Regions from separate parts of the Kitasatospora sp. NPDC048298 genome, predicted to be linked through region 2. Evidence: riboswitches for the same ligand, from Rfam matches in the RefSeq annotation. Region 2 holds a riboswitch; each other region holds the start of a gene.

Region 1 (5,368 bases), on a different contig from region 2:
ACGCCGCGGCGTCCACCGAGCCCATGGTCCGCGCCGAGAACGTGCACAAGTCCTACGGCCCGGTCGAGGTGCTCAAGGGCATCGACCTGGAGGTCAAGCAGGGCGAGGTGTTCTGCCTGATCGGCCCCTCCGGCTCCGGCAAGTCGACCTTCCTGCGGTGCATCAACCACCTGGAGAAGATCAACGGCGGCCGCCTCTGGGTGGACGGCGAGCTGGTCGGCTACCGGCAGAAGGGCGACCGGCTGCACGAGCTCAAGGACCGCGAGGTCGCCCTCAAGCGGCGCGACATCGGCATGGTCTTCCAGCGCTTCAACCTGTTCCCGCACATGACCGCCATCGAGAACGTCATGGAGGCGCCGGTCCAGGTCAAGGGCGAGAGCAGGGCCGACGCCCGCGAGCGCGGCATGGCCCTGCTGGAGCGGGTCGGCCTGGCCGACAAGGCCGGGAACTACCCCTCGCAGCTCTCCGGCGGCCAGCAGCAGCGCGTGGCGATCGCCCGCGCGCTGGCCATGAAGCCCAAGCTGATGCTCTTCGACGAGCCCACCTCCGCGCTCGACCCGGAGCTGGTCGGCGACGTCCTCGACGTCATGCGCGGCCTCGCCGAGGAGGGCATGACCATGGTGGTCGTCACCCACGAGATGGGCTTCGCCCGCGAGGTCGGCGACGCCCTGGTGTTCATGGACGGCGGCGTGGTGGTCGAGTCCGGCAACCCCCGCGAGGTGCTCACCAACCCGCAGCACGAGCGCACCAGGGCCTTCCTGTCCAAGGTGCTCTAGGCCGTACCGTCGGCGCCCGGCAGACCCGTCCTGCCGGGCGCCGACCCCTTTCCCACCGGGGAAAGGAGGCCGGAACGCCGTACGAGTAATAGGCTGGAAGCAGTCAGCCCGTTACCGAATCTGGAAGGACCCCTGTGGAGCTCGCCGCCTACGCCGATCTCGCCGTTCGGCTGGTGAACACCGAGGAGCCCGAGCGCGGCACCGACACGCTGACCTCCGTGGAGGCGGTGCGCGGCCTGTTCTCCGACTCCTCGCGGGCCGCCGCCCTCGCCGACGAGTCCGACCTGCCCCGGCTGCGGGCGGTGCGGACCAGGCTGCGCGGCGTCTTCGAGGCCGCCGCCGAGGGCGACGAGGTCCGCGGCGTCGACCTGCTGAACAGCCTGCTGATGGAGTACCCCGTCAGCCCGCTGGTCTCCGGACACGACTACCTGGACGACGCCGGGCGGCCGCGCTGGCACCTGCACCTGGCCGACAACTCCCCCACCGCCACCGCGCACTTCACCGCGGTCGCCTGCATGGGCCTGGCCGTCCACCTGACCGAGCTGGGCGCCGACCGGCTCGGCATCTGCCAGGCCGCGCCCTGCCGCAACGCCTACCTGGACACCTCGACCAACCGCTCCCGCCGCTACTGCTCGGACCGCTGCGCGACCCGCGCCAACGTGGCCGCCTACCGGGCCCGCAAGCGCCAGGAGGCGGAGGCCGCGGCCCGGGCCTAGGCCCTCGCGAACTCAGGGCCTCGGGAGTTCGGGGCCCTGGGGCCTCAGACCTCCTCGACCCAGGCGCCGAGCCGGCGGGCCAGGCCCGGCACCCGGGCCAGCCGCGGGGTGAGCAGCAGCCGCTCCAGCCGGCGCCCCGGCGCCAGCCAGGCCGGGCTCGGGCTCAGCCGCAGCAGCACCCGGCCGAGCACCAGCTCGTCCGGGACGGCGCCGTAGCTGCGGCTGTCGCTGTCCACCGGGCGGTTGTCGGACAGCAGCCACCAGCCCTTGGGCCGGCGCTCGGCGGCCCGCTTCACCACCAGCAGGTCCTGCTGGAACGGGTGCCGGAAGACCACCACCGCGCCCGGCCGGATCGGCGCGCCGTACCGGACCAGCAGCCGGTCGCCCTCGCGCAGGGTCGGGACCATCGACGGCCCCGCCACCTCGACCAGCCCGAACGGCAGCACTCCGCCCCGGTCCCCGGCTCCGACGTCCTCCGGTCGCGTGCTCCGCGCCACGACTCCTCCTCCCGCTCCGCCCGTCCCCCAGTCTGCCGTACGGGCCGTCAGCGCTCCGATGTCCGGAATACCCCGGTTCCGGGTCCGTCTTTCGCCCTAGGCCCGCCGCCCGATCGCGAAACCGGGAGGGCGGAAGGGTAATCTCGGGCGCGGGAAGACGATCTAAGGAAGGACTCCCATGTTCTCTCGTCTGTTTGCACCGCGCGCCACCGCCCACGCCCACTGCGACCTGCCCTGCGGCGTGTACGACCCCGCGCAGGCCAAGCTCGAGGCCGAGTCCGTCAAGGCCACCCAGGAGAAGTACCAGGCCAACGAGGACCCGCACTTCCGCGCCCGCGCCATCATCATCAAGGAGCAGCGCGCCGAGGCCGTCAAGCACCACATCTCGGTGCTGTGGAGCGACTACTTCAAGGCCCCGCACTTCGAGAAGTACCCGCAGCTGCACCAGCTGATCAACGACACCCTGAAGGCCGCCTCGGCCGCCAAGGCGTCCACCGACCCGGCCACCGGCCAGGCCCTGCTGGACCTGATCGCCGAGGTCGACAAGATCTTCTGGGAGACCAAGCAGGCCTGAGCCTGACGCGTCGCCACCCGACCGCCCCCGTCCGGACCACCGGACGGGGGCGGTCGTGCGTTCACGCCCGACCCCCGGCCGGTAAGGGTTGCCTGCCCTGAGTGGCTGTTATGCTGCCAGGGCGTCCGAGGGGGAAGTCCGGTGTGAATCCGGCGCTGACCCGCAACGGTGAGCACGGCCCGTACCAGCCCGTACGGCCGCGCCAGCCCGATCGCCCTCGGCCGCCGAACTCCCGACAACTCGCCGTGGACTGCGAGGGGAACGGCGCCCCGGCACGCCCCGGCCCGCGCCCGCCCCGGCGCACCCCCGGCCCGAGGCAAGGCGCACCCGTGAACCGCGCACCCGCAGACCGGGCAGTCGGCCCGCCCACTCGTCGCATACCCGTCGTCCCGCTCGCCGCCGGCCTCGGCGCCGCCCTCCTGCTCTCGCTGGTCTGCGGGGTCGCCCTCGGCTCCTCCGGGCTCGGCCTGCCCCGGGTGCTGCGGCTGCTGGGCGCCGGGCTGACGGGCGGTCGGCTGGAGGCGGACGAGGCGGCCGCGTACGCGATCGTCTGGGAGATCCGGCTGCCGCGCACCGTGCTGGCCGCCGTGGTCGGCGCCGGACTGGCCGCCTGCGGCGTCGCCGTCCAGGCCCTGGTGCGCAACGCGCTGGCCGACCCCTTCGTCCTCGGCATCTCCTCCGGCGCGGCCGTCGGCGCCAACGCCGTCCTGCTGTTCGGCGCCTTCGCCTCGCTCGGCGTGTGGGCGATCTCCGCCTCCGCCTTCGGCTCCGCCCTGGCCGCCATGACGCTGGTCTACCTCGCCGCCCGCACCGCGTTCGGGCTCACCCCGCTGCGCCTGGTGCTCACCGGCACCGCCCTGTCCTACGGGTTCTCCGCCGCCACCACCCTGATGGTCTTCGCCGCCGACCGCGGCGAGGCCGCCCGGGACGCCATGATGTGGCTGCTCGGCAGCCTCGGCGGCGCCACCTGGGGCTCGGTGCCGATCGCCGCCGTCACCGTCCTGGCCGGCCTCGCCTACCTGGCCTGCGCCGCCGGACGGCTGGACGCGCTCGCGATGGGCGACGAGACCTCCGCCTCGCTCGGCGTGGACCCGGACCGGCTGCGCCGCGAGCTGTTCGTGGTGACCGCCGCCGTCACCGGCACCGTGGTCGCGGTCAGCGGGGCGATCGGCTTCGTCGGGCTGCTGATGCCGCACCTGGCCCGGATGCTGGTCGGCGCCGGGCACCGCCGGGTGCTGGTGATCGCCCCGCTCGCCGGGGCCCTGCTGCTGGTCTGGGTGGACATCGCCTCGCGCACCCTGCTGGCGCCCGCCGAACTGCCCGTCGGGGTGTTCACCGCGGTGCTCGGCGTGCCCGCCTTCCTGCTGATGATGCGGCGCCGCGGCCAGTCCTTCGGAGGCACCCGGTGACCGACGTGACCGAGGCGGCCGCCGTGGCCGCGCACGCCCAGGACCTCGCCGTCGACGCCGTCTCGGTGGAACTGGCGGGCACCCGGCTGGTCCACGAGGTGAGCCTGGCGGCCGCCGCCGGACAGGTGGTCGGGCTCATCGGCCCGAACGGCAGCGGCAAGTCGACGCTGCTGCGCTGCGTCTACCGGGTGCTGAAGCCGGCCGGCGGCGCGGTCCGGCTGGCCGGCGACGACCTGCACGCCCTCACCGCCCGCGAGGCGGCCCGCCGGGTGGCCGCGCTGACCCAGGAGCACTCCGCCGAGTTCGACTTCACCGTCGCCGAGGTGGTCGCGATGGGCCGGCTGCCGCACCGCCGCGGCTTCGGCGCCCCCACCGACGGGGACGCCGAGCGCTGCGCCGAGGCGCTGCGCAAGGTCCGGGCCGGACACCTGGCCGAGCGCGGCTTCCTGAGCCTGTCCGGGGGCGAGAAGCAGCGGGTGCTGTTCGCCCGCGCCCTGGTCCAGGAGCCGCGCCTGCTGGTGCTGGACGAACCCACCAACCACCTCGACATCGCCCACCAGTTGGAGGTGCTGGCGCTCGCCCGCGAGGCCGGCCCGACGGTGCTCACCGCGCTGCACGACCTCAACCTGGCCGCGGGTCACTGCGACCTGCTGTACGTGCTGCGGGCCGGCCGGATCGTCGCCTCCGGCACGCCCGAGAAGGTGCTCCGACCCGCCCTGCTGGCCGAGGTGTTCGGCGTCCGGGCCACCCCGGTGCGGCACCCGGAGAGCGGCGCCCTCCAGCTGCTGTTCGACCGTCTCGACCGCCCCGCCTGATCCGCCCCCCTGCTCAGAGGAACCACCGTGCGCACCAAGGCCGTTGCCGCCACCGCCCTGCTCACCCTCGGACTCACCGCCTGCGGGGCCGAGATCGCCCCCGAGGAGACCGCCACCGCCTCCGCCCACTACCCGGTGACGGTGGACAACTGCGGCGAGAAGCTCACCTTCGACCGGAAGCCCGCCCGGGTGGTGACCAACGACGTCGGCATCACCGAACTGATGCTCTCCCTGGGCCTCGCCGACCGGATGGCCGGCTACGTGATGCCCGACGACAAGGGGAAGATCGACCAGGTCGCCTGGAAGGACGGCTACCAGCAGGCGAAGTGGCTCTCCAAGCAGATCATCACCAAGGAGATCGCCCTGGACGCCAAGGCCGACCTGGTCTTCGCCGGCTGGCACTACGGCTTCGACGAGGGCCGCGGCGTCACCCCTCAGACCCTCAAGGCGCTCGGCATCGACTCGTACGTGCTCAGCGAGTCCTGCCGCAGCGGCAAGGGCACCGAGCGCGGCGTGATGGACCCGCTGGAGGCGCTCTACACCGACCTGGCCAACCTCGGCGAGGTCTTCGACGTCAAGGA
Region 2 (5,368 bases):
GGACCGCACCCGCAACGCCTTCGCCAACGCGCAGACGGCCGAGGACGCGGCCGAGCGGATCCTCGGCCTGCTCGACGCCGAGCGCCCCGCCTTCCGGCTGCTCACCTCCGACGCCGCCCGGGCCTTCGCCGGGGTGAAGCTCAAGGACCTCGACGGCTCGGCCGTGCAGACGCTGACCGCCGGCTGGGTCAACCCGTGATCACCCGGGCCGCGGGGCCCACGAGGTGGAGGTAGCGGCCCGGGTCCGGGGGTGAGCGCCACGGGTCGCCGTGCCCACCCCGCCGCCGTACTGCTCCGTCAGCCGGCCAGTTCCTCGCGCAGCGTCCGGGCGGCGCCGACCAGGCTCTCCAGCGAGGCCCGGGTCTCCGGCCAGCCGCGGGTCTTCAGCCCGCAGTCCGGGTTGACCCAGAGCCGCTCCGCCGGGATCGCCGCCAGGCCGGCGCGCAGCAGGGAGACCGCCTCCGCGGTGCTGGGGACGCGCGGCGAGTGGATGTCCCACACGCCGGGGCCCACCTCGCGCGGGTAGCCCGCCTCGGCGAGTTCGCCGGCCACCTCCATGTGGGAGCGGGTGGCCTCCAGCGAGATGACGTCCGCGTCGAGGTCGTCGATCGCGGTCATGATCGCGCCGAACTCGGCGTAGCACATGTGGGTGTGGATCTGGGTGTCGGCCCGCACCCCGGAGGTGGCCAGCCGGAAGGCCTCGGTGGCCCAGTCCAGGTACGCCGGGCGGGCGGCGGCCCGCAGCGGGAGGGTCTCGCGCAGGGCCGGCTCGTCCACCTGCACCACGGCCGCGCCCGCCGCCTCCAGGTCACCGACCTCGTCGCGCAGGGCGAGGGCGACCTGGCGGGCGGTGTCGGCGAGCGGCTGGTCGTCGCGGACGAAGGACCAGGCGAGCATGGTGACCGGGCCGGTGAGCATGCCCTTGACCGGGCGGTCGGTCAGGCTCTGCGCGTAGCCGAACCAGTCGGTGGTCATCGGGTGCGGGCGGGAGATGTCCCCGGCCAGCACCGGCGGGCGTACGTACCGGGTGCCGTACGACTGGACCCAGCCGTGCCGGGTGGCGAGGTAGCCGGTGAGCTGCTCGGCGAAGTACTGGACCATGTCGTTGCGTTCGGGCTCGCCGTGCACCAGGACGTCCAGGCCGGCCTTCTCCTGGTAGGCGATGACCTCGCGGACCTCGGCCTCCATCCGCTCCCGGTAGGCGGTCGCGTCGATCCGACCCGCCGTCAGATCGGCGCGCGCGGTGCGTAGTTCGGTGGTCTGCGGGAAGGAGCCGATGGTGGTGGTCGGCAGCAGCGGCAGGCCGAGCCGGGCGCGCTGGGCCTCGGCCCGCCGCGGGTAGGGCTGGGCCCGGCGGGTGTCGTCGGCGGTGACGGCGGCGGCCCGGGCGCGCACCGCCGGGTCGTGGGTGATCGGGGAGTTGGCGCGGGAGGCGAGGTCGGCGCGGTTGGCGGCGAGCTCGGCGGTGATCGCGCCGGTGCCCTCGCGCAGGCCGCGGGCGAGCAGCGCCGCCTCGCCGGCCTTCTGCTTGGCGAAGGCCAGCCAGCGGGCGATCTGCGGGTCCAACTCCCGTTCGGCGGCGGCGTCGAGCGGGACGTGCAGCAGTGAGCAGGACGGTGCGACGTCGACGGTGCCGGCGAGCCCGAGCAGGGTCGCCAGGGTGGCCAGCGACTTCTCCAGGTCGTTGATCCAGATGTTGCGCCCGTCGATCACCCCGGCGACCAGCCGCTTGCCGGGCAGGCCGCCGACGGCGGCGAGGTCCTCCAGGTTGGCGGCGGCCGGGCCGGTGAAGTCCAGCGCCAGGCCCTCCACCGGGGCCTTGGCCAGCACCGACAGCGCCTCACCGAGCCGGTCGAAGTAGCTCGCGACCAGCAGCTTGGGCCGCTCGGTGAGGGCGCCGAGCTCGCGGTAGGCCCGGGCGGCGGCGTTCAGCTCGGCCGGGGTCCGGTCCTGGACCAGCGCGGGCTCGTCCAGCTGGACCCACTCGGCCCCCGCGGCCCTGAGCGCCGCGAGCAGCTCCGCGTAGACCGGCAGCAGCCGGTCCAGCAGGGTGATCGGCTGGAAGTCCTCGGCCACCCCGGGGGCCGGCTTGGCCAGCAGCAGGTAGGTCACCGGGCCGACCAGCACCGGACGGGCGGTGTGGCCGAGCGCGAGGGCCTCCTCGAACTCGCCGACCGCCTTGGCCGGGTTCGCGGCGAACACCGTGTCCGGCCCCAACTCCGGTACCAGGTAGTGGTAGTTGGTGTCGAACCACTTGGTCATCTCCAGCGGCGCGACGTCCTGGTTGCCGCGCGCCATCGCGAAGTACCCGTCCAGCGGGTCGGCGTCGACCGCCTCCCGGTGCCGCGGCGGGATCGCGCCGACCGCCACGCTGGCGTCCAGCACGTGGTCGTAGAACGAGAAGTCACCGGTCGGGACCTCCCCGACCCCCGCCTCGGCGAGCTGGGCCCAGTTGGTCCGGCGCAGGTCGGCCGCGGTCGACAGCAGCGCCTCGGCCGTGACCGCGCCCTTCCAGTAGCCCTCGATCGCCTTCTTCAGTTCACGGTTACGACCCTGCCGGGGGTAGCCGTACGCGGTGGCCACGGACGCCGCGGCTGCGGACTTCGCTGTCAAGGGACTCTCCTTCGCGAGCCTGAATCCTCAAGTGCACCGGTGGTGGCACGAGGACGCGAAGGGATGACGAACCGGACGGACACCCGCACCCGTGCACGGCTCCGCCTGGTATGGTCGCCGACCCGCCCACGAGGTCACCGGATGGCCGCACGCGAACGGTCGCGTACGGGCAGTGGCAGGTCTTCGGACTCGCGGGCACGCCCACCCGGCCGAAACCGGGACGGACACCTACTGGCCGTCGCTTCCCAGACCCGTCCCGGGTCCAGTGCGTATGACGGCGGTCGTTCCCACTCACCGCTGCGGGGCAGTCCCGGATTCCCACCGGGTTCCCTCTTGCGACACCCCGCCTGGCGGACGGGGCGAACCAGCTGCGTCGCCAGCTTAGGGGCAAAGCGTCGCCGTCGAGGCGGAAATCTCGAAAGCCGTCTGCATGGTGAGACGCCGCGGCTGCGGCGGCTACTCGACCGACTCGCGCTCCGGCCCGTTGCGGTCGGCGCGCTGCTCGTCGCGGGCGCCCTCCGAGACCAGCTCCGGTACCGGGTGCGGCCTGCCGTCCGAGTCGACCGCCACGAAGACCAGCTCCGCCGTCGCCACCCGGGTCACCGGCCCGGCGAGGTTCCACCGCTCCGAGGTCACCTCCACCGACACGTCCATCGAGGTCCGCCCGACGCGGCCGACCCGGGCGCGGACGGTGAGGAGGTCTCCCGCCCGGACGGGCGCGAGGAACGACATCCCCCGGACCGAGACCGTGACCGCGGGAACACCGGCGTGCCGACCCGCGGCGGCGGCAGCCGCGTCGTCGATCAGCTTCATCATCACGCCGCCGTGCACCGAACCGTAGAGGTTGGTGTCGTGGTCGCTCATAATGTGGGCGAGGGTGACCGCCGAGTCGGCCGGGGTGCGGGAGAGGACAGCGGGACTGGTCACAGCGACGGCCCGCCCGTCATGGCGCCGTGGAAATCGTGGTCGGCGTTCCGCTGCACGGAACTCTCCTTCGTGAGGTCGCGCACCTCGGGCACGCCGAGGAGCGGGCAGCCGTCCGTATACGGCCCACCCGCACCATCGGCCCGCCCTCGGGGTCGTGGTGGGCCGCGAGCCACCACGGCACGCGGGCAGCGGCAGGTCTTCGGACTCGTGGGCGCGCCCTCCCGGCCGAACCGGGACGGACACCCACCGGTCGTCGCTCCCCGGACCCGTTGCCGGGCCCGGCGCACAGGACGGCGGTCGTTGCCGCTCGCCGCTGCGGGCGGTCCCGGACTCCCGCCGGGTTCCCTCGTGACGACACCCCGCCCGGCGGGCGGGGCGAACCAGCTGCCCCGCCAGCTTACGTCCATCCGCGCAGCTCACAGCCACCGCCCACCGCTTCGGTCGGCCACGTACGGCCCCCGGGCCCGTACGCCGGGGCGGACGGCAGAATGTCCCCCATGCGGCACATCTTCGTCATCGGCATCGGTGCGGGCGACCCGGACCACCTCACCCTGCAAGCGGTCAAGGCGATCGGTCGTACCGACGTCTTCTTCATCCTCGACAAGAGCGAGGAACGGCAGGACCTGATCGCGCTGCGCCGCCGGATGCTGGCCGAGCACGGACGGCCCGGGCACCGCGTGGTCGAGGTGCCGGACGCCGAGCGGGACCGCACGACCCCGGCGCACGCGGCCGCCGTGGACGACTGGCGCGTCCGCCGCGCCGACCTGGTCGAGCAGCTGCTCGCCGAGCACCTCGGCCCGGGCGAGAGCGGCGCGTTCCTGGTCTGGGGCGACCCGGCCCTCTACGACAGCGTCATCGCCGTGGTGGACGACGTGTCCACCCGGGGCGGCGCGCCGTTCGAGTACCAGGTCGTCCCTGGCATCAGCAGCGTCTCCGCGCTCGCCGCCCGGCACCGCACCACGCTGACCAGGGTCGGCCGCCCGGTGCAGATCACCACCGGCCGCCGCCTGGCGGAGGGCTTCCCCGAGGGGGTGGACGACGTGGTGGTGATGCTCGACGGCCGGGCCGCCTTCACCGAGATCGACCCCGAGGGGCTGGAGATCCACTACGGCGCCTACCTCGGCACCCCCGACGAGGTGCTCGACTCCGGGCCGCTCGCCGAGGCGGCCCCGCGGATCCGTGAACTGCGCGAGCGGGCCCGGGAGCGCAAGGGCTGGATCATGGACACCTACCTGCTCCGGCGCTCGGACGGCTGACGGCACGCGAGGCGCGGCACGCGGCTGACGGCTCACCGCTGACCGATGACCGGGTCAGGAGGTGAGCCGGCCGCGGCCTCAGTCCAGCAGCTTCGCCAGTACCCGGTCGAGCGCGCGCAGGTCCTCCGGCGGCAGCCCGAGCAGCGCGTCCGGCGGGGTGCTGAGGATCGCGGTGGCGAGCGACGCCTTCGCCTCGCCCTCCTCGGTGAGGTGGACCAGCTTGGAGCGCCGGTCGGCCGGGTTGGTGATGCGTTCGGCGAGCCCCCGCCGCACCAGGTCGTCCACGATGACGGTGGTGTACGGCGGGTCGGCGGTCAGCCGCTCGGCCAGCTCCCGCAGGGTGATCGGGCCGGCGGCGAGCCGGCGCAGCGCCCTGACCCGGCTGAAGCTCATGCCCAGGGCGTCGGCGACGGTCTTGCGGCGGTCGTGGCGCTCCAGCACGAGCGCGTACATCCCCTGCCAGACCCGGGCCGCCGTGGCGGCGTCGGCCCCGCTCCCCTTGGGGTGCCCGCCGGTGTCAAGGCGCTCCATCAGGCGTCCACCGTCTCCTTCGTCTCCTCGGTTCCCTCGGC
Region 3 (5,368 bases), on a different contig from region 2:
GCCGCCGACGGCGGTGAAGTCGACCACGACGGTGACGCCGGTGGTGCCGCTGCAGGCGGCGGCCCGGGCCTGCGGGGCCTGGGCGGCGGAGACGCCGAGCAGGCCGGCGGTGAGGGCCGCGGCGGCGGCGATCGAGCCGAGCGTGCGGCGGGCGGGGCGGGATGCGGTTACGGTGTCGGTCATCGGTGAACTCCTCGCAGTCTCGGGCTCGTTCAGCGGGTGGCCGGTGCCGGGCAGGCCAGGGTGGGGGAGTCGGGACGCGCGCCGGCGGCGGAGAGCGTCGACAGCGGGGTGCCGGCGAGGCCGAGGACGGCCTGCGCGGTGGCCCGGGTGCCGCTGGCCGCGTTGAAACCGGTCGCGTCGTAGGCGACCGCGCCCCGCACCGCCGGATCGGCGGAGCAGCCCTGCTGGAACTTGACCAGCCGGCTCCAGCCCTTGAGGCCGGTGCCGAAGCGCCCGCCGGAGAGCAGCGCCTGGGTGGCCAGGCCGGTGGTGTTGGCGTTGGAGGTGGTGGCCCCCGCGGCCGCGAAGCCGCCGTCGGCGTTCTGGTGGGCGGCCAGCCAGTCGAGGCCGGTGTTCGCCTTGGCGGTGCGGCCGGTGGCGGCGAGGGCCTGCACGGCGAGGGCGGTGGCGTCCGGGTCACCGGCGCAGGTGGGTTGGCCGAAGGAGAGGGGGAAGCCGCCGTCCGCGCACTGGCTGTTCGCGAGGAAGTCCACGGCCGCCGTCGGGGCGTCACCGGGGGTGCGGTGCAGGGCGATCAGGGCCAGTGACTGGCCGAAGGCGTTGCTGTAGTCGCCCCACTGGGAGCGGTCGGAGAAGCGCCCCTCCGTGGTCTGGAGGGAGCGCAGCCGCGAGGGCAGGTCGACGCCGCCGAAGCTCGCGGGGTTCGCGCCGCGCACCTCGACGGCGAGCAGCAGCTTGGCGGTCGCGCCCGCGTACGCCTCGGTCGTGCCGTCGCCGAGGTAGCCGGAGAGGATCTCGGGCTTCGCCAGCCAGGCGGTCGCCTTGGCGGCGGCCTCGTCGGAGCTGCGCGAGGCCGCGAAGGCCAGCACGGCGTCGATGGTCAGGCCCTGGTCGGGGTAGGCGGTGCCGTTGAAGACGGACTCGAAGTGGTCCCCGTCGACGAGCTGGCGGGCCAGCCAGCCGGCCGCCGCGGCGTCGGGAAGGACGGTCCTGGACGAGGCCGTGTCGGCGTGGGCGGCGGTGGCAGCGGTGGCGGTGGCGGGGAGCGCGGTGGCGAGCGCCAGGGCGGGTATCGCGAGCAGACCGAGAGTGCGGCGGAGCGTGGGCATGGGTGCCTTTCCGGGCCTGGACGCAGGGGCCCGGAGGACAGCGGCACGGTGCCGGGGCAGCCCTCGGAGCTCCGGCCCGCAGACCACGACGGGAGGAGGGGACGACACACCTCCGCCGACGGGTAATCGGGCTCGCCGCCGACATGGCGTCGACGGCCTACCGTTGCGGGTCAGCGCCGGATTCGGACCGGACTTCCCCCATCGGCGGAGTCAGAACATGACGGCTCATCATGGCGAAACGGGAAAGATCCGGTCAAGGGATCGTGCGTCACAGCACGGTGTTCGAAGCCTCCCGTGACGCTGCTCCGGTAGGTCCTGAGCCGACGGGCGGTGCGCCACCCCGTCGAGGGGGCGCACCGCGCGGGCCGTCAGCGGTTGCGGAACTCCGGCGGGCGCTTCTCGGTGAAGGCGGCCATGCCCTCCTTCTGGTCCGCCGTGGCGAAGGTGGCGTGGAAGAGCCGGCGCTCGAAGCGGACGCCTTCGGCGAGGGTGGTCTCGTACGAGCGGTTGACGCTTTCCTTGAGCATGATCGCCGCCGGGGCGGACATCGCCGCGATGGTTTCGGCGGTGGCCAGCGCCTCGGTGAGCAGCTGGTCGGCCGGGACGATCCGGGAGACCAGGCCGGCCCGCTCGGCCTCCTCGGCGCCCATCACCCGGCCGGTCAGGCACAGTTCCATGGCCTTGGCCTTGCCGACCGCGCGGGTCAGTCGCTGCGAGCCGCCGATGCCGGGGATGACGCCGAGCTTGATCTCCGGCTGCCCGAACTTCGCGGTGTCCGCCGCGAGCAGGACGTCGCACAGCATCGCCAGCTCGCAGCCGCCGCCCAGCGCGTAGCCGGCGACGGCCGCCACGACGGGCTTGCGCAGCGCGGCGAACCGGTCCCAGGCCGCGAACCAGTCGCCGAGGTAGGCGTCGACGAACTCCAGGGACTGCATCTCCTTGATGTCGGCGCCGGCCGCGAACGCCTTCTCCGAACCGGTGACCACCAGACAGCCGATGTCCGGGTCACGGTCGAAGTCCGTTGCCGCGGCGACGACTTCGTTCATCAGGAGGGTGTTGAGCGCGTTGAGCGCCTTCGGGCGGTCGAGGGTGATCAGCCCGACCCGGCCCTTGCGCTCGACCAGGATCGTCTCGTAGGTCATGCGGTGCCCTTCCCGAGGGTGGTGATGATGGCGGAGAAGTCCAGCCCGGCGCCGTCGGCCGCCGCGAAGTCGGCGTACAACTGCGCTGCCCTGCGCCCGAGTTCGGTGGGCAGGCCGGCGGAATCGGCCGCCCCGGCGGCCAGTCCGAGGTCCTTGGCCATCAGGGCGGCGGCGAACCCGGCCGCGTAGTCGCGGTTCGCCGGGCTGGTGGGGACGGGCCCGGGGACGGGGCAGTTGGACGTGAGCGCCCAGCACTGCCCGGAGGCGGCGGAGGCCACGTCGAACAGCGCCTCGTGGCTGAGCCCGAGGCTCTCCCCGAGGACGAAGGCCTCGCTGACCGCGATCATCGAGACGCCGAGGATCATGTTGTTGCAGATCTTCGCGGCCTGCCCCGCCCCGGAGGCGCCGCAGTGCACGACCCGGCGGCCCATCGCGGCCAGCAACGGTTCGGCCTCGCCGAAGTCGGCGTCCTCCGCGCCGACCATGAAGGTCAGGCTCGCGGCCTCGGCGCCGGGCACACCACCGGACACCGGCGCGTCGACGGCCCGGTGCCCGGTCGTGCGGGCCAGGTCGGCGGCGATCCGGGCGTCCCCGACGGCGATGGTGGAGCAGTCCACGAACAGCGCCTCGCGCGCGGCGGCGGTCAGGCCCTCGTAGGCCTCCAGCACGTGCCGGCCGGTCGGCAGCATGGTGATGACCACCTCGGCCCCGGCCACCGCCCGCTCCGCCGACTCGGCGACGGCGATCCCGTGGCCCGCCGCCCGCTCACGGGCGTCCGCCGCGAGGTCGTAGCCGGTCACCCGGTGGCCGGCCTTGACGAGGTTGGCGGCCATCGGGCCGCCCATGTTGCCCAGTCCGATGAATCCGATGTCGAGGGTCACCAGCGCTCCAGGGGTGTGGTGGCGGCGAGGCCGAGTTCGCGCTCGCCGAGCGGGGCGAAGTAGCGGGCCACAGCGGCGGGTTCGACGGCGCCCAGCGCCGCCGGGCTCCACCGCGGCGAACGGTCCTTGTCGATCACCTGGGCCCGGATGCCCTCGGCGAGGTCGCCGGTGGCCAGGGCCGCGCAGGAGGTGCGGTACTCCTGGTCCAGGACGGCCTCCAGCGGGCCGAGGGCGCGGGCCCGTCGCAACGCGGCCAGCGTGGCCTTCACGGCGGTGGGCGAGTTGGCGGTGATCCGGTCGACGGCCTTCTTCGCCTCCGGTTCACCGCTGTCCCGCAGCCGGTCGAGGATCTCCTCGACGGTGCCGGCCGCGTAGCACCGGTCGATCCATCCGCGCTGTCCGTCCAGCACACCGGCCGGCGCCGGTCCGACGTGCCGTTCGAGGGCGTCGTGCACGGGCAGCTCGGCGAGGTCGTCGAGCAGCGCCGGGACCTTCTCCGTGGGAACGAAGTGGTCGGCGAGCCCACAGAGCAGCGCGTCCGCGGCACCGACGGAACCGGCGGTCAGGGCCAGGTGGGTGCCCAACTCGCCCGGAGCGAGGGCGAGCAGGTACGTGCCGCCGACATCGGGGACGAAGCCGATGCCCGCCTCCGGCATGGCCACGCGGGTCGTCCCGGTGACGATGCGGACGCTGCCGTGGGCGGAGACGCCGACGCCGCCGCCCATCACGATGCCGCTCATGAGCGCCACGTAGGGCTTGGGGTAGCGGGCGATCCGGGCGTTGAGGCGGTACTCGTCGCGCCAGAACTCCTCGACGGCGCCCCGGTCCCCGCCGGTGGCGGCGCGGTGGATGGCGACGATGTCGCCGCCCGCGCAGAAGGCCCGTTCACCGGCGCCGGTGACGACGACGGTGTCGACCCGGTCGTCCTCCTCCCAGGTGTCCAGGGCCTGCGCGATCCGCCGCACCATGCCGTGGGTGAGGGCGTTCAGGGCCGCCGGCCGGTTGAGGACGATCAGCCCGGCCCGGCCCTCCCGCTGGACGAGGACCTCCGCGGTGTCGTTCGGGGTCATCACGCGGCTCCGGTCAGGCCGCGGGCGACGATGACGCGCATGATCTCGTTGGTCCCTTCCAGGATCTGGTGCACCCGCAGGTCGCGGACGATCTTCTCGATGCCGTACTCGGCCAGGTAGCCGTAGCCGCCGTGCAGTTGGAGGGCCTGGTTGGCGACCTCGAAGCCGGTGTCGGTGGCGTAGCGCTTGGCCATCGCGCACAGCTGGGGCGCCCGGGGATCGCCCCGGTCCAGGGCGGCCGCCGCCCGCCATACCAGCGCCCTGGCCGCCTCCAACTCCGTCGCCATGTCGGCGAGTCGGAACTGCAGGGCCTGGGAGTGCAGGAGCCGGGCGCCGAACGCCTCGCGGTCCGCCAGGTAGCCGGTGGCGCGCTCCAGGGCGTCCTGCGCGCCGCCGAGCGAGCAGGCGGCGATGCCGAGCCGGCCCCCGTTCAGCCCGCTCATGGCGATCCGGAAGCCCTCGCCCTCCGCGCCGAGCAGGCGGTCGGCGGGCAGGCGCACCCCGTCGAGGAGCACCTGCCGGGTGGGCTGGGCGTTCCAGCCCATCTTCCGCTCGTTCGGCCCGAACGAGACGCCGGGGTCGTCCCGTTGGACGACGAAGGCGGACACCCCGTCGGCCCCCGGGCCGCCGGTGCGGGCCATCACCAGGTAGACCTCGGAGGCGCCGGCGCCGGAGATGAACTGCTTGACGCCGTCGAGCACCCAGGCGTCCCCGTCCCGGCGGGCCCGGGTGGTGAGCGCGGCGGCGTCCGAGCCGGCGCCCGGCTCGGTGAGGCAGTAGCTGGCGGGGGTCTCCATCGTGCAGAGACCAGCCAGCCACCGGGCGCGCTGGGCGTCGTCGCCGTAGCGGTCGATCATCCAGGCGACCATGTTGTGGATGGACAGGTAGGCGGCGATCGAGGGGCAGCCGGTCGCCAGCGCCTCGAAGACGAGCACGCCGTCGGCGCGGGTGAGCCCGGATCCGCCGGACTCCTCGCCGACGTA

The links. Region 2 has a riboswitch for cobalamin ahead of metE (5-methyltetrahydropteroyltriglutamate--homocysteine S-methyltransferase). Riboswitches for the same ligand answer to the same signal wherever they lie in the genome.
Region 1: it holds a riboswitch for cobalamin, as region 2 does, so the genes downstream of both, ACGF0D_RS02120 (FecCD family ABC transporter permease) here and metE (5-methyltetrahydropteroyltriglutamate--homocysteine S-methyltransferase) in region 2, are expected to answer to the same signal.
Region 3: it holds a riboswitch for cobalamin, as region 2 does, so the genes downstream of both, ACGF0D_RS19980 (prenyltransferase/squalene oxidase repeat-containing protein) here and metE (5-methyltetrahydropteroyltriglutamate--homocysteine S-methyltransferase) in region 2, are expected to answer to the same signal.

What each region holds. Positions count from the first base shown of each region.
Region 1 covers NZ_JBICYZ010000002.1:210,042-215,409, forward strand. The annotation lists gene ACGF0D_RS02100 (amino acid ABC transporter ATP-binding protein) at 24-776, shown strand; gene ACGF0D_RS02105 (CGNR zinc finger domain-containing protein) at 911-1,492, shown strand; gene sodX (nickel-type superoxide dismutase maturation protease) at 1,537-1,899, opposite strand; gene sodN (superoxide dismutase, Ni) at 2,168-2,563, shown strand; cobalamin riboswitch at 2,652-2,801, shown strand; gene ACGF0D_RS02120 (FecCD family ABC transporter permease) at 2,893-3,972, shown strand; gene ACGF0D_RS02125 (ABC transporter ATP-binding protein) at 3,978-4,787, shown strand; gene ACGF0D_RS02130 (ABC transporter substrate-binding protein) at 4,815-5,368, shown strand, end outside.
Region 2 covers NZ_JBICYZ010000035.1:54,626-59,993, reverse strand. The annotation lists gene ACGF0D_RS24865 (SDR family oxidoreductase) at 1-199, shown strand, start outside; gene metE (5-methyltetrahydropteroyltriglutamate--homocysteine S-methyltransferase) at 298-2,613, opposite strand; cobalamin riboswitch at 2,770-2,997, opposite strand; gene ACGF0D_RS24855 (acyl-CoA thioesterase) at 3,070-3,540, opposite strand; gene cobF (precorrin-6A synthase (deacetylating)) at 4,038-4,796, shown strand; gene ACGF0D_RS24845 (MarR family winged helix-turn-helix transcriptional regulator) at 4,875-5,327, opposite strand; gene ACGF0D_RS24840 (MFS transporter) at 5,327-5,368, opposite strand, start outside.
Region 3 covers NZ_JBICYZ010000025.1:94,413-99,780, forward strand. The annotation lists gene ACGF0D_RS19975 (flagellar hook-length control protein FliK) at 1-183, opposite strand, end outside; gene ACGF0D_RS19980 (prenyltransferase/squalene oxidase repeat-containing protein) at 213-1,292, opposite strand; cobalamin riboswitch at 1,392-1,532, opposite strand; gene ACGF0D_RS19985 (enoyl-CoA hydratase) at 1,661-2,434, opposite strand; gene mmsB (3-hydroxyisobutyrate dehydrogenase) at 2,431-3,315, opposite strand; gene ACGF0D_RS19995 (enoyl-CoA hydratase/isomerase family protein) at 3,312-4,385, opposite strand; gene ACGF0D_RS20000 (acyl-CoA dehydrogenase family protein) at 4,385-5,368, opposite strand, start outside.